DNA from 3 places in the Paenibacillus sp. IHB B 3415 genome. Region 3 is predicted to be linked to each of the others. Evidence: predicted binding sites of a transcription regulator. Region 3 holds the regulator's gene; each other region holds the start of a gene.
The links. The regulator Rex, encoded in region 3, represses fermentation and respiration genes when NADH is low (regulators of the CRP and FNR family bind a similar motif). The targets are predictions, from matches to a motif close to TTGTGAAATATTTCACAA.
Positions count from the first base shown of each region.

Region 1: a site for Rex is predicted at 2,606-2,623, ahead of QW71_RS30435 (flavocytochrome c). Genes of this name have one in related genera too.
Region 2: a site for Rex is predicted at 2,962-2,979, ahead of QW71_RS31940 (formate/nitrite transporter family protein). Genes of this name have one in related genera too.

Region 1 is NZ_JUEI01000092.1:5,670-10,427, forward strand. It holds gene QW71_RS30430 (FAD-binding oxidoreductase) at 1-895, shown strand, start outside; gene QW71_RS30435 (flavocytochrome c) at 1,030-2,589, opposite strand; gene QW71_RS30440 (GNAT family N-acetyltransferase) at 2,956-3,567, opposite strand; gene QW71_RS30445 (TetR/AcrR family transcriptional regulator) at 3,591-4,163, opposite strand; gene QW71_RS30450 (hypothetical protein) at 4,595-4,758, shown strand, end outside.
Region 2 is NZ_JUEI01000102.1:31,047-35,804, reverse strand. It holds gene QW71_RS31950 (formate--tetrahydrofolate ligase) at 1-1,122, shown strand, start outside; gene QW71_RS31945 (FAD-dependent oxidoreductase) at 1,477-2,841, shown strand; gene QW71_RS31940 (formate/nitrite transporter family protein) at 3,080-3,907, shown strand; gene QW71_RS31935 (MFS transporter) at 4,596-4,758, shown strand, end outside.
Region 3 is NZ_JUEI01000098.1:5,900-10,657, reverse strand. It holds gene QW71_RS31205 (aminoglycoside adenylyltransferase domain-containing protein) at 1-367, opposite strand, end outside; gene QW71_RS31200 (DUF5590 domain-containing protein) at 663-1,184, opposite strand; gene QW71_RS31195 (amidohydrolase) at 1,211-2,512, opposite strand; gene QW71_RS31190 (redox-sensing transcriptional repressor Rex) at 2,499-3,152, opposite strand; gene dinG (ATP-dependent DNA helicase DinG) at 3,304-4,758, opposite strand, start outside.

The sequences.
Region 1 (4,758 bases), on a different contig from region 3:
CGATATCGATCCGTTGATCATGCCCCGAAGCAGTCTGCTGTATGCCAGCGTCCCTGAAGATGTTCCCGCCCTGAAGCTGGAAAATGAAAACCTGATCCGGCATGGATTTGATTCAGAATTCTGGGATGAGGAAACGATCCGCTCGCATTATTCCTTCTCCAAACCGGCTGCGCTCTTCTCCAGAGGGGATGCAGAGACCAATCCGCTGCGGACCGTGCACAGCCTGATTGACAAAGCCCACTCCCGCGGAGTCCGCGTCTATGAGCATACCCAAGCCGTTAAGTACGAATACAAAGCTGACGGCGTGGTTTGCCATACGGAGAATGGGCGGATCTTCGCGAAGAATGTTGTGTTTGCCATGGGATATGAAACACAGGAGATGAAGAAAGACCGGGGAGCAGTGCTCATCAACACCTATGCCATTATGACCGAACCTGTTCAGAACTTTCCCAAATGGCATGAACGGAGTCTGATCTGGGAAACAGCGCGGCCTTACTTGTACTTCCGCGCCACCATGGAAGGCCGCTTGATTGCCGGTGGCAAGGATGAAGAACTGACGACTTCGGAACGCCGCGATATCCGTGTGCTCTCCCAGAGCCAGCGGCTGCTTGAAGAGCTTGTGGCCTTGTTCCCGGAACTTGAGGGAATAGAGGCGGAATATTCCTGGGGGGCAGTCTTCGGCTCTACCCGTGACGGCTTACCTTATATAGGACCTCATCCGGAGTACCCGCACTGCTATTTCATTGAAGGCTACGGGGGCAACGGAACCGTCTACAGCATGATAGCCGCCGAACTTCTCTCAGATACCCTTGCCGGCAAGGTACGCCCCGAGCTGGAGCTGTTTTCGCTAACCCGTACAGCGAAGCCTGCGCCGTCTCCGGCAATTCAGGGGTAAGCAGCAGAGCCTACGGGATCCTTGCTGCATCCGGCGGTAGCAGCAGAAAGTACACGCAAAAAGGGATGTCCGCGAGCCTGACGGCTGCGGAGCATCCCTTTTTTATGATAAACCCGACAATATGGAATAATAGCTTATTGCGCTTTTACAAATTCAGCAGATTTGATCCCTGCCTGGCGTCCGAAAATAATGATTTCGGCTACAGAGTTCCCGCCGATCCGGTTCTGGCCGTGTAATCCGCCGACTACCTCACCTGCTGCAAAAAGTCCTGTGATCGCTTTGCCGTCTTTGTTCAAGACCTCTGTATTTGTGTTAATCACCACACCACCCATAGTGTAGTGGATTCCCGGGCCGATTTGGATCGCATAATACGGTGCGCCGGACAGATCATTGTCCATACCTGTAGTTCTGCCGAATTCCGCATCCGACTTATTCTTCACTGCGCTGTTCCAGGTATCTACCGTCGTTTTCAGCTGATCTGCCGGAACATTCATTTGTTCTGCCAGCGCCCGGGTGGTATCGGCTGTTTTGACAACACCCATCTTGATGTACTGGTCCACCGCTTTGACGCGGGATTTCACGCCGGAATCAAACACCAGATACGCTGATTTCTCCGGAAGTGTATTGATGGAAGCTGTTACTTTATCACGGGTATCCATTTCGTTGCCGAAACGTTTACCCTCACTGGATACGAGGATTGCGCCTTCGCCCCGGACCGCTTCACCGATCAGGTAGGATTTCTCCTGCTGTACGGTCGGGTGAACCTGAATCTGATCCAGATCTACCGTTGTGCCGCCAACCTGTTCAATCATCCGGATGCCGTCGCCGGTGCTGCCGATCTGGTTCGTGGTCACATAACCTTCGAGGTCAGGTCTGACTTCGGTAATCATCTCCATATTGGCGCCGAAGCCGCCGGTTGTTACGATCACTGCTGATCCGGTAATTGTTTTCTCATCGGCCTGGTTAAACAGCACCTTGACGCCGTTCACTTTGCCATCCTGCACTGTAAGTTCCTTCACGTCCGCATTAACGAACAATGGAATCCCTTGCTCTTGTACATTTCTTACGAGTCCGGCAACCAGATATTGACCGACTGCTGAGCCGTCTTCCGGACGGTGGGTACGCTTCTCTTTCATTCCGCCGGTAATCGTAATATTGTTCAAGCGGATGCCGATCGAATCCAGCCAGTCAATGGCACTTGCGGAATTGTCCACGAAAAAGCGGAGCAGCTCCTTGTTGTTCGTATCATGGCCGCCTGCCAGTGTCTCTTCATAGAACAGATCATTGGTGTCCTCGATGCCCTGCTCCTTCTGGAACTTCGTCTGCGAAGCGTTCATACCCGAAGAGGATTTGGTAGTATTACCGCCGGCAACCGGCATTTTCTCGAGAATAACCGGGTTCATGCCGTTAGCCTTTGCTTCCAGCGCCGCCGACATTCCGGCACCGCCTGCGCCGACAATGATGATATCATATTTATCTTTTAACTGATCGTACGGTGTATAGCTCGCTTCGGATGCTCCCGATACGGCTTCGGCTGTCTCTTCAGGTGCAGTGGTTGCTGCAGGCTCTGTGGTTGCGCTGTTCTTACCCTTGCTCTCATTGACACTGCCGTTAGCATTGTTGTTACCGCAGCCTGCGATAACCAGCATAACGGAAAGAACGAGTATAAGAGTCGCTGCAAATCTCTTTTTCATAGTAACGCTTGCCCCCTTGTGCATATTTTCACAATTATCATATCCGCAAAAGGGCCGTCCTTGGAAGCTTACGTAATTAAAGAAATCATTAAGTAACTAAAGTAAGCGGACAAACAGCATCTACTGTTGTTAATTTTTGCCACTTTGCAGGATTGGTGAGCATTTAAGTGCTGTTTGTCCAACTGCTGCTCCAACACGATCCCATCATTCATCAGCAAGTGTTGAAAATCCAACTATTGTCTTACCTCTCTCGGCCCCTAACCTCCCGGCTTGCTATCATCATTTCCGAAAGAAACAAAACTTCCCGATCCTCTTGCGGATCGGGAAGCTTCCCGATCCTCTTGCGGATCGGGAAGGGGGCACGCGCTAGTCCAGCAGCTTCTCCATATGCAGCACTTTGGCAAAGCCGGCTTTTGCCGTGAACAGCCCGGTATTCTGCACCTTGAAGGTTTTGAAGCCGAGCCGCTCATAGAGCTTTTTGGCTTGCGGATTGGTGTCAACGACCTCCAGCAACATCTTGTTGCGGTTCGCCGACCGGGTTAAGGCAAAGGACGCTTCCAGCAGCCGGGTTCCGATCCCCAGCCCTCTTGCCTCACAGGAGACGACGAGCGGATCAATATGAATGGAGTCCTTCGGAACGCCGCCGTGAAACATACGATATATACCGTAGGCTGCATAACGCCACGCGCCGCCCGCTATGCCGAACGAATGTCTGAGAGCCCCGTAACCCAGCGTTGCGAAGAAGCCGTCTCCTTTTTCCAGACCGACGAATCCAACCACCCTTCCCTCGCGTACCGCATACAGACCGTTCTCATAACGCAGACTCCGGCACAACACCTCCACGACTTGCTTCTCATTGCGGGTAAATATCCACAGGGCATTGAATTTCAAGGCAAAAGCCTGATAAAACAGTCTGGCAACCTCGCCTTTTTGCACTTCTTCCAGGCGGTCGACAATCTCTACGTCTAACGTTGACATACAGCTTCCTCCTTTATGTTGCTTCAGCTACCGCTTCGTCCTGGGGCGCCGAAGCCTTGAATGACGGTGGATACCAACAATTGCGGAGCATCATTCTTCGCAAGATTGCCATTCTGGATCTCCTGCCAGGCAACGAACAGCAGATTATACATGACGGTTATCATCCAGTGGGCGGGCATCGCGGCATTCAGCAGACCGCGTGTCTGCCACCCTTCCACAGCTTCCCGCAGCGGTTGCTTGATGCGGGCTTCCTCGGCAAGAATATTAGGATTCTCGTCAACCGATGCCGCGAAGCTGAGAAAAGACATCTTGCTGCCCAAAGGAATCAGCGCCTCGAACACCTCCGTCAGGAAGCGGAGCATATCGCTGTCATCATTCATGATTCCTTCAAGCGCTTCATCCACCAGCCCGATGGCATTCAGCGCCAGCGCATCCAGCAGCAGCTCCCTTGTAGAGAAATAGCGATGCAGCGTCGCAATGCCGATTTGAGCATGATCCGCGATCTCCTGCAGCGTAGCCGTCGGCTTCAACGCCAGCAGCTCCGTTGCTGCGTCCAGAATAGCTTTCCGTTTATTGTCCTTAACACTGGGTTTCATGAACATAGGCCTGCCTTTGCTGTAGATTAAGTGATATCTTTATGAATATAATGATATATTTATCTATCATTTATTATTATTTTATACTCATGGGCAGCTGGTGTCAAATTGTTGATGTATATTAAAAAAACCCCTCAAAAAGCGTCAGAACGCTTCTTTAAGGGGGCAAGGCATTTTTCTCCAGTAGAGATTTCACTTATGTTCACCATATTTAATTCTTCTTTCATTTATAAATATAAAAAACGGCCTTTAGGTGGACTGTTTCAAGGCTTGTATAGGACAACAGGCTAGATTTTATACAAAGTGACTTCATAATCTTCAAATACAGTGCCGTTACTTTAACTCCAATTAAAGTAAGTGAATTTGCGTGCGGATGTTTATAGTTTTATAATTGGGACTTACACAATCGTATGACTAGGAGGAACAGAACCATGGACAAAAGCAAAAAATATATGCTTGCCGGCGCCATCCTGACCGCAGCTGGTGTTTCTCTAATGACCTATACAGCAAACCGTTACACTTCCTTCAAAAAAGTGGTGGCCAGAACCATCCGGCTGGAGGATATTGCCTCCCTTGAAATCACCCGTCTGTCCTC
Region 2 (4,758 bases), on a different contig from region 3:
GGCAACGGGACGGTGCGGGAGAGCGGCTTCCAGATCACGACGGCGTCTGAGATTATGGCTGTGCTGTGCCTCTGCAATGACCTCGCGGATCTGAAAAAACGGCTGAGCCGGATGCTGGTTGGATATGACCAATTGGGACAGCCAATAACCGCGAAGGACATCGGAGCCGTTGAAGCAATGACTGCACTGCTCAAGGAAGCGGTCAAGCCTAATCTGGTGCAGACGCTTGAAGGCACGCCCGTGATTGTGCATGGCGGACCCTTTGCCAATATTGCCCACGGCTGCAGCAGTGTAATCGGAACCCGGTACGCCCTGAAGCTGGGAGACGTGGTAGTGACTGAAGCGGGCTTTGGCGCAGATCTTGGTGCCGAGAAGTTCATGGATATTAAATGCCGCCAGGCCGGCCTGACCCCTTCAGCCGCAGTGCTGGTGGTTACAGTGAAATCACTGAAATATAACGGAGGCGTCCGCAAGGAGGAGCTGTATGCCGGCAACCGGGCAGCGCTGCTCTCCGGATTGTCCAATATGGAGCGCCATATTGAGAATCTTGGCAAATTCGGTGTGCCTGTACTCGTTGCCCTCAATCACTTTGAAGGGGATGCCCCGGCGGAGATTAACGATGTGCTGGAGGCCTGCCGCCGGCTGGGTGTGCCCGCTGCGGTATCCAAGGTATGGGCTGAAGGAAGCGCAGGCGGGCAGGAACTGGCGCAGGAGCTGAAGAAGCTGCTGGACCGGGAAGAGGCCGTAAAGTTCGCGCCGCTGTATGAAGACAACCTGGACATCCCGTCCAAAATCAATAAAATCGTCACCGAAATCTACCATGGCGCAGAAGTGGCCTTCTCTCCGGCAGCCAAACGCAGTCTGGCTGTTATTGACAGGCTGGGCTTGCACCAGCTTCAGGTCTGTATGGCCAAAACGCCATATTCCTTCTCTGATCAGCCGAGGCTGCTTGGAGCACCGGAAGGCTTCACCATGGGTGTCCGGGACATTACGCTGTCCCTTGGCGCAGGATTTGCTGTAGTCATCACAGGGAACATTGTCACGATGCCGGGCCTACCCGCCAAACCGGCTGCAGAAGGGCTGCTGGTCGATGAAGATGGTGTGATTTCCGGTTTGGAATAAAAGGTTTTTTGGCTGCAGGAAGGCGGCAGCCATCCATTCGATAGAGCCTCACTTGTTCCGCAGAAGGTTTGCGGTGAAGTGGGGCTTTTTTGCTGTAAAGATTAGAATTTATACAGTTCCACATCCTAACGCTGCTTCCTGCTGCTGACAGACATAATGTCCTACTGGCGGGGGAAGCTAATGCAAGAAGAAAAGAAACTCGTGTAGATAATTAAAAATTGAAATTGTGAACAATGTGAGGAAATTCACAAAAGCACTTGTAATGTGATAAATATCACAATATAATCAGTGTATAAAGTGAAATTAATCACAACTACAGAGAAACAGGCTTGTAAATTGGAGGAGGAAGAAATCATGAAAGTAGCAGTCATTGGATGTACACACGCCGGAACCGCCGCAATTGTTAATACCGCACAGCTGTACCCGGATGCCCAGATTACGGTTTACGAGCGCAACGATAACATATCGTTCTTGTCTTGCGGCATTGCGCTTTACGTAGGGGGAGTCGTCAAGGACCCGCAGGGATTGTTCTATTCTTCCCCGGAACAGCTTGCAGCACTGGGTGTGCAAACGAAGATGCGCCATGAAGTGACGAATGTGGATACCGCCCGCAAAACATTGAAGGCCCGCAACCTCGCTACAGGTGAAGAATTTGAAGATACGTACGATAAGCTAATTATGACAACAGGCTCATGGCCGATTGTGCCTAAGCTGGAAGGTATAGAGCTGGAGGGGATTCTGCTCTCGAAGAATTATAATCACTCCAACACCATTATTGAACAAGCGCAGAAGGTGACAAGAATTACAGTAGTCGGAGCCGGATATATCGGCGTTGAGCTGGTTGAAGCTTTTCAGATGAACGGCAAGGAAGTTACCCTGATCGACGGGGAAGACCGCATTCTGAGCAAATATCTGGATGAGGAATTTACGGCTCCGATTCAACAATCTCTTGAAGAGCACGGCATCAAGCTTGCGCTTGGAGAGAAGGTTGCAGCATTCGCCGGAGAGAACGGCAAAGTGACTAAGGTCATTACAAGCAAGGGAGAGCATGAAACCGACCTGGTCATTCTCTGCATCGGCTTCCGTCCGAATACAGAGCTGCTCAAGGGTCAAGTCGATATGCTTCCGAACGGCGCTATTATGGTCAACGATTACATGCAGACCAGCCTGCCGGATGTATATGCCGCTGGTGACAGCTGTGCGATTCATTACAACCCGACCGGTAAACATGCCTATATCCCGCTCGCTACGAACGCTGTACGCATGGGGACACTGGTAGCCCGCAATCTGGTCTCGAACACGATTCCTTATATGGGCACGCAGGGAACATCAGGCATCAAGATTTATGAAGACAATATTGCCGGTACCGGACTTACAGAGGAGGCCGCCAAAGCCGAGGGTATGGATGCTGAAAGTGTAATGCTGATTGACAACTACCGTCCGGAGTTTATGCCGACATTCGAGCAGGTTCAGGTAAAAGTCGTATTCGAACGTGCGACCCGCCGCATTCTTGGGGCACAGATTATGTCCAAGATGGATCTGACGCAGTCGATCAATACCGTATCGGTTTGTATTCAGAATAAAATGACCGTGGATCAGCTGGCCTTCATTGATTTCTTCTTCCAGCCGCATTACAACAAGCCTTGGAACTTCCTGAACACTGCAGGACTTCAGGCACTACCCAAGACAGTTGCCGTTAAAGAACCAGTACACATCTAAACCCCCTGATTTCGCCGGGGCCCGCAAGGGCTCCTTTTTTTTGTGGTTTTAACTATTAATTCCGGGTCCGAATGAGAAAAATATTCCGCCGCCTAACCTTTTATGGTAAATTTGACATGTCAGTGAAAACTTTCACTTAGGTTTTCTGAGAGTGATTTTTATCACGTTAATGTGATTGTGATCACGTTACAATGGCATAAAGGAACAAATTTTAAGTAATTAGAAGGGGATAGGAATCATGGCTTATAACAAACCGCAGGGGATCGCCGAAGTAACGGTAGAGAACGGAGTCAAGAAAGCGCACAATCCGCTCAGCACTGTACTTATTCTTGGTTTCCTGGGAGGAGCGTTTATCGCGCTCGGATTTTTGCTGGATATTCGTGTCATTGCCGGTGCGCCTGCAGAGTGGGGGTCCATCGCTAACTTCATCGGAGCTGCGGTATTCCCGGTAGGGCTGATACTGGTGCTGCTTGCCGGAGGCGAGCTGCTGACAGGCAACATGATGGCGGTGCCGCTTGCTTTTATTGCGAAGAAGATTTCGTTCTGGGAAGTGATTAAGAACCTGGTGCTGATTACACTCAGCAACCTGGCAGGTGCCTTGTTCGTTGCTTATTTCTTCGGTCATGTCGTTGGCCTTACATCGGACGGGGTGTATCTGGAGAAGCTGGTAAGTATGGCTGAGCACAAGATTGATGCGACCTTCCTGCAGGCCTTTATCTCCGGGATCGGCTGTAACTGGCTCGTGGCGCTGGCAGTGTGGCTCTCCTATGGAGCAGATAATTTCAGCGGAAAAATCCTCGGTATCTGGTTCCCGACAATGGCGTTTGTAGCCATCGGCTTCCAGCACGTTGTAGCTAACATGTTCCTTATCCCTGCTGCCATCTTCGAAGGACATTTCACGTGGGCGCAGTATTTCGCCAACTTTGCCCCGGTATGGCTGGGCAATCTTACGGGCGGCGCGATCTTCGTCGCAGCGGCTTACTGGATGGCTTACCTGCGTAAGGAGCCGGCAGCTGTAACGGCTGTTGAAGGAATCTCCGCTGCAGGTGTGAAGAAACACGCTTAATTCAAAATCCGCCGGTGATGACCGGCATGTTCAATAGTTTGGCCCAAGCACTTCCTGGCTTCTCGGCACCCTGTTTTTTGGGAATCGCAGAGAGACAGGGAGTGTTTTTTGTAAATATAAGAATTTATATGTTTCACACGATAACTTATCCTTCTATTTCTCGCTGAAACGGATACCGTCCTCTTAAGGACGGCGTATTGGGAATCGCAGAGAGACAGGGAGTGTTTTTTGTAAATATAAGAATTTATATGTTTCACACGATAACTTATCCTTCTATTTCTCGCTGAAACGGATACCGTCCTCTTAAGGACGGCGTAGCCGTTTCTACTTGTAACCCCGGACTCTGCCTGGAATAACTTCAGGGCAAAACAAAATTCGCCGTGCATATCCGACTCGGGGGAACGAAATCGGATTCACGGCGAATAAATAGGGAGTGTTTCATATGCACTATTACCCCGGCCTGCGGGGAACGAATCAGGTCATATCCACCTATTTTCTTTACGTGCAGAAGATGCGGTTATAGAATATAAATAGCACGGCAGGCGGGAAGTGATTTGGAATTTCGCAACAGTGAATTCAATGATGCTATGCGATAAAGCATTAACGCAAGAACTTGCCCTTCATCCTGTTTTCAGATGATACTGGATGGATTAATGACACCTATGTTACAGGGGATGAAAGACAAGTTATGAGATTTTTGCAGGCCTATCCGAAGGAAGTCAAAGTGTTCTTGATTGCCAGTCTCATTAATGCAACCGGCAGTGCGCTAATGTGGCCGCTGGTTACGATGTATGTATTTGATGAGCTGGGACGCAGTATGAAAGATGCGGGAATTGTTCTGCTGGTCCAAT
Region 3 (4,758 bases):
CATCCTCAAACCCCCCGCACAGATAATGCTCATCATTTCTATACCGGTCCAGATGAAAGTCCGAGAAATGAAACTCAAAAGGTGTTGGATGTACAAAATTCTTCAAATATTTCTTCAGTACTATAGTTAGCTCAACCCCGCGCCGGTTCGGCAGACTGTCGTGATAAGCAATCACTTTTGTGGCCAATTTCCTGCTGACCTCTACAGGCAGCTTGTCGTGTACGACAATCAGCAGATCAATATCACTTCGATCCTGATGAAAGCAGCCCATAGCCAGCGAACCATGCAAATAGATCCCCGACAGATTGGTCCCAAGCTCATCCTTGAACAGTTCCACCGCTTGATCTAAATAAGCCAGAACTTCCATTTTATTCATCCCCCTGTATGCAAATCACGAACGTTTCTGCTGCTGATTTTGTGTATTACAGTATTGCAAATCATATGTATTTCCATATATACGGATTGATACTGTCAGATCTTCAACCGGCTCTCCAGCCGTCAGCTTTACATTTATAATTAAGCCATAGTTAACCCGGAGCCACAAGCGCAAGAATAATTCTAGCCGTTCTCCCCCTAAAATCAACTTTTCATTTCAACAAAAAAGCAGGAGAACAGTGACTCTGTTTCCCCCGCTTAAATTGTAATATACTGCCTGCTGCCGCTTACCGGTTAGGCAGGCTATACCCTTCACCGATGGCACTGCCGTCTGTGAAGCGGTAGAAGCTGTAATAGAACCTGCCGTCCTTTTTGTAGAACAGCTGCCAGGCATATTCTCCGTTATACACTCCCGGCAGCAGCCGCTTAATCGTAATACCCGGAAGCTGGGCAGCTATAATATCACGGATTTGCGCCTCAGAAGTCCCTTTGCTGAGCTCCTCCGCGTATAAATCGTTGTCGCCTCCGGCTGGCTGGCCTTCCTTGGTAAAGCGGACCCAAACCATCAGCTCGGTTCCTGCATCATTTTTTCCGGTAAGCACCCAGTAAATCGCATTTTCATCCCAGACGGATTTCTGTGCTTTGGATACCTCAGTTAAGCCGTCCCGCGCTCTGGCAATCTCTTTGGCTTCACTCCGCTCGTTCCACTGATCCTTCATAATGTAGGCATAAAACTGGCTTAGTCCGAACAGAAGGAGCAGAACCAGGGAAATCCCCAACGGAAGCCATTTTCTCCTCTTCTTCAACATGCAGCTTCCTTTCCATATAACCTGTATTACCGTTTAAGCAGCCCCTCGAACGTTTCCTGCGCTTTGCGGCGGATGGCTTCTTCATCTAGTGTCAGGCATTGTCCGTGCTTCACAACCTGTTTGCCGTTCACCCAGACATGCTCCACATCCTTGCCACTGGCTGAATATACCGCATGGGACAAAAGATCGGTATGCGGCAGCAAATGCGGCTGATCAATATCAATCGCGATGAAGTCGGCCTTCATCCCTGCTGCAAGCCGGCCTACCTGGTTCAGGAAAATAGACTGTGCACCATATTCGGTCGCCATCAGCAGCGCCTCTGGAGCCGGTACTGCTGTAGGATCACCGCTTACGCCTTTGTGAATCAGCGCGGCCAGCCGCATTTCTTCGAACATATCCAGGTTGTTGTTGCTTGCCGCACCGTCCGTACCCAGGGAGACCTTAACTCCTGCTCTAAGCAGCTCAGGAACACGGGCTACTCCGCTGGCCAGCTTCAGGTTGCTGCCGGGATTATGGGATACGCCAACATTGTGGCGGGCCAGAATCTCAATCTCTTCATCGTTCAGATGAACACCGTGGGCGATCAGGGACGGCCGGGTGAACATTCCCAGCTTCTCCAGATGAGCGACCGGACGCAGGCCGTAATCGGCCACATTCTGCTCCACTTCATGACGCGTTTCGGACATATGCGTGTGCATCGGCAGATCAAGATCATGAGCCGCCTGGACAAACTTCATGAAAAACTCCGGAGGACAGGTGTAAGGCGCATGCGGCGAGAGCATCGCAGTAATTCTGCCGTCAGCCTTGCCATGCCAGTTCCGGGCAAAAGCAATCGCCTCAGCCAGCTTGTGATTCTGCACCTCTTCCGGACACAGGCCAATAACACCGCGCATAAGTACTGCACGGATGCCTGACTGCTCTGTAACCTCAGCAACCCGGTCCATATGATCATACATATCGAGGAAGGTCGTAGTGCCGCCCTTCAGCATCTCAAGAACAGACAAAGAGGTTCCCCAGTACACATCTTCACCGGTGAATTTCTCTTCCATCGGCCACATTTTTTCCTGCAGCCAAGCCTGCAGCACCATATCATCGCCGTAGCCGCGCAGCAGCGACATCGCCGCATGGCCGTGGGTGTTGACCAGGCCGGGCATGAACAGCAGACGGCTGCCGTCAATAACCTCTGCGCCCTCTTCAATTACAGGCTTCGCTTCACCTATGTAAGTAATCAGATCATTTTCGATGGTCATATAACCGCTCAGCACCGGCTTATCACTGCCAGGTACCAGAAAACGGCCGTCTTTAATAATGGTTTTATTGCTGCTCATCTTCAGCTTCGTCCTTTCCGTCATGCAAATAATACGCCAGACTCTGCAAATCCGTAGTGAAATCGGCGGCATGAATCCGGATATTAGCCGGAGTCTTAAGAATTACAGGGGCAAAATTCAGGATCGCCTCAATGCCCGAATCTACCAGAATGTCAGCAACGTTCTGTGCTTCACTGTCCGGAACGGTAATAATCCCGATGCGGATGCCCTGTGCACGGATGGTATCCCCCAGCTCACTCATCGGCTGAACAGTCAGCGAGTTGATCTGCTGGCCTACCTTAGGCTCATAAGCATCAAATACAGCTGTAATCTTCATCGTATCCTTCAAGTAGGCATTGTAATTCGACAAGGCGTGGCCGAGATTACCTGCACCTACCAGAGCTACATTAATCTGCTGGTCCAGCTTAAGAATATGTCGGATCTTCTCGATCAGATAAGAGACATCATAACCAATGCCCTTTCTGCCGAAATCACCAAAATAAGCCAGGTCCTTGCGGATCTGGGCGGGGTTGAGATCAAGCTTCTGTCCCAGCTCCTGAGAAGAAACTGTTGAGATTTCACGTTTTTGGAGATCGTTCAGGAAACGCAGGTACACTGGGAGTCTGCGAACGACGGCCTCCGATATTTTATCCGATTTCATGTTTTCTCCTCCTAAAAGTTTGATAGCATATGCTTCGTGATAAGCCGGTTATAGGAACCGTGCTCCGGGACTGCCCGGTGGGCAGCAGCCGTGGAGCGCGGGACTTCAGAACAATAATTACTTATACATAATATCAACCGGCGACGGATTATTAAACCCCGCCATCTTCAAGCCATTCTGCAATCCGCGGAACGATCTGATCCGTCAGCATATGCTCCATCTTGGGACCGGGCAGCGAATACAGGAAATACTTCCCATAATAAGATTCGATTACCCTGGTATCATATACAATAACGATTCCGCGGTCCTGCGCGGTGCGGACCAGCCGCCCGAAGCCTTGCTTGAAGCGGATTACGGCCTGCGGGACGGACAGCTTCATGAACGGATTCTTCTTCTGTGCCTGGAGCAGCTCCGACTTCGCTTCAGCCAGCGGATGATTAGGCGGCTGGAACGGAAGTCTGACAATGGCCAGACAGGTCAAAGCTTCCCCGGGAATATCTACACCTTCCCAGAAGCTGCTCGTACCCAGCAAGACAGACGCCGAACTGTCCTGGAACCGCCGGATCAGCTTGCTCCGGCTGCCGCCTTCTACGCCCTGTCCAAGCACCGCGATATCCTGCGAAGCCAGGGCCTCCTTCAGCGGATCATAGACCTGGCGCAGCATCTTGTAGGAGGTGAAGAGCACAAGCATCCGCCCGCGGGTAGCCACGGCAGTTTCTGCCAGAGAATGGACCAGTGTATCCACAAAGCGGGCATCCCCAATGCTTCCCTTGACACTCGGGAAATCACGGGGAATGACAAGCAGTGCCTGCTCACGGTATTTGAACGGCGACGGAAGCAGGGCTGTCATCAGACGGCCCTGCTCTGCAGCCTCACCAAGACCGAGATTATCTATCATGAACTGGAATGACTTATCCACAGACAAGGTGGCCGAGGTCAGGATGATACTCTTCTTCTTGTCGAAGAACAGCTCCCTGAGCTGGGTGCTCACATCCACCGGAACGGCATACATCTGCAGCGATTTGCCGCGGTAATTGCCGCTCCCCTCCAGCCAGTAGACGATATTCTCGTCGTTCAGTCCCATAAAGAAACGGATCTGCTCCCGGATGGAGGCCAGGTCCTTGAACAACCCGCCGATATCCGTCACAAGACTGTCCGAAGAGGACTGGCTGTCCGTATCACGCATCTCACTAAGCATTTTATCACCCTTGCGGATGATATCGCTCAAGCTGAGATGGAGTGTATTCTCCAGAGCAGCCAGCTCCTCCCACTCTTTGGGCTTCTTGCCCGGCTGCAGGCGTGCGACAAGCTGGCCGGCTTCACCGGCTCCGGCATCGCTGCGTTCAGGCAGCAAGCCGAAGAGCTTGTCGCTAAGTGTATCCCAGGACTCCTTGACGGTAAGCAGATCCGGATAGATCCGGTCGATAACACTGCTCCATTCCGAAGCCTGCTCACTGCCGGACGATTGCAGGGTCTGGCGCAGGGCAGGCAGCTGTCCGCTCCGGCTGTCCTTGTACAGACGGGTGAGCGTATGCGCCACGGTGAAATATTTCATCTGCATTCCGAGATGTTTGCCGGCAATGTCCTCCAGATGATGCGCCTCATC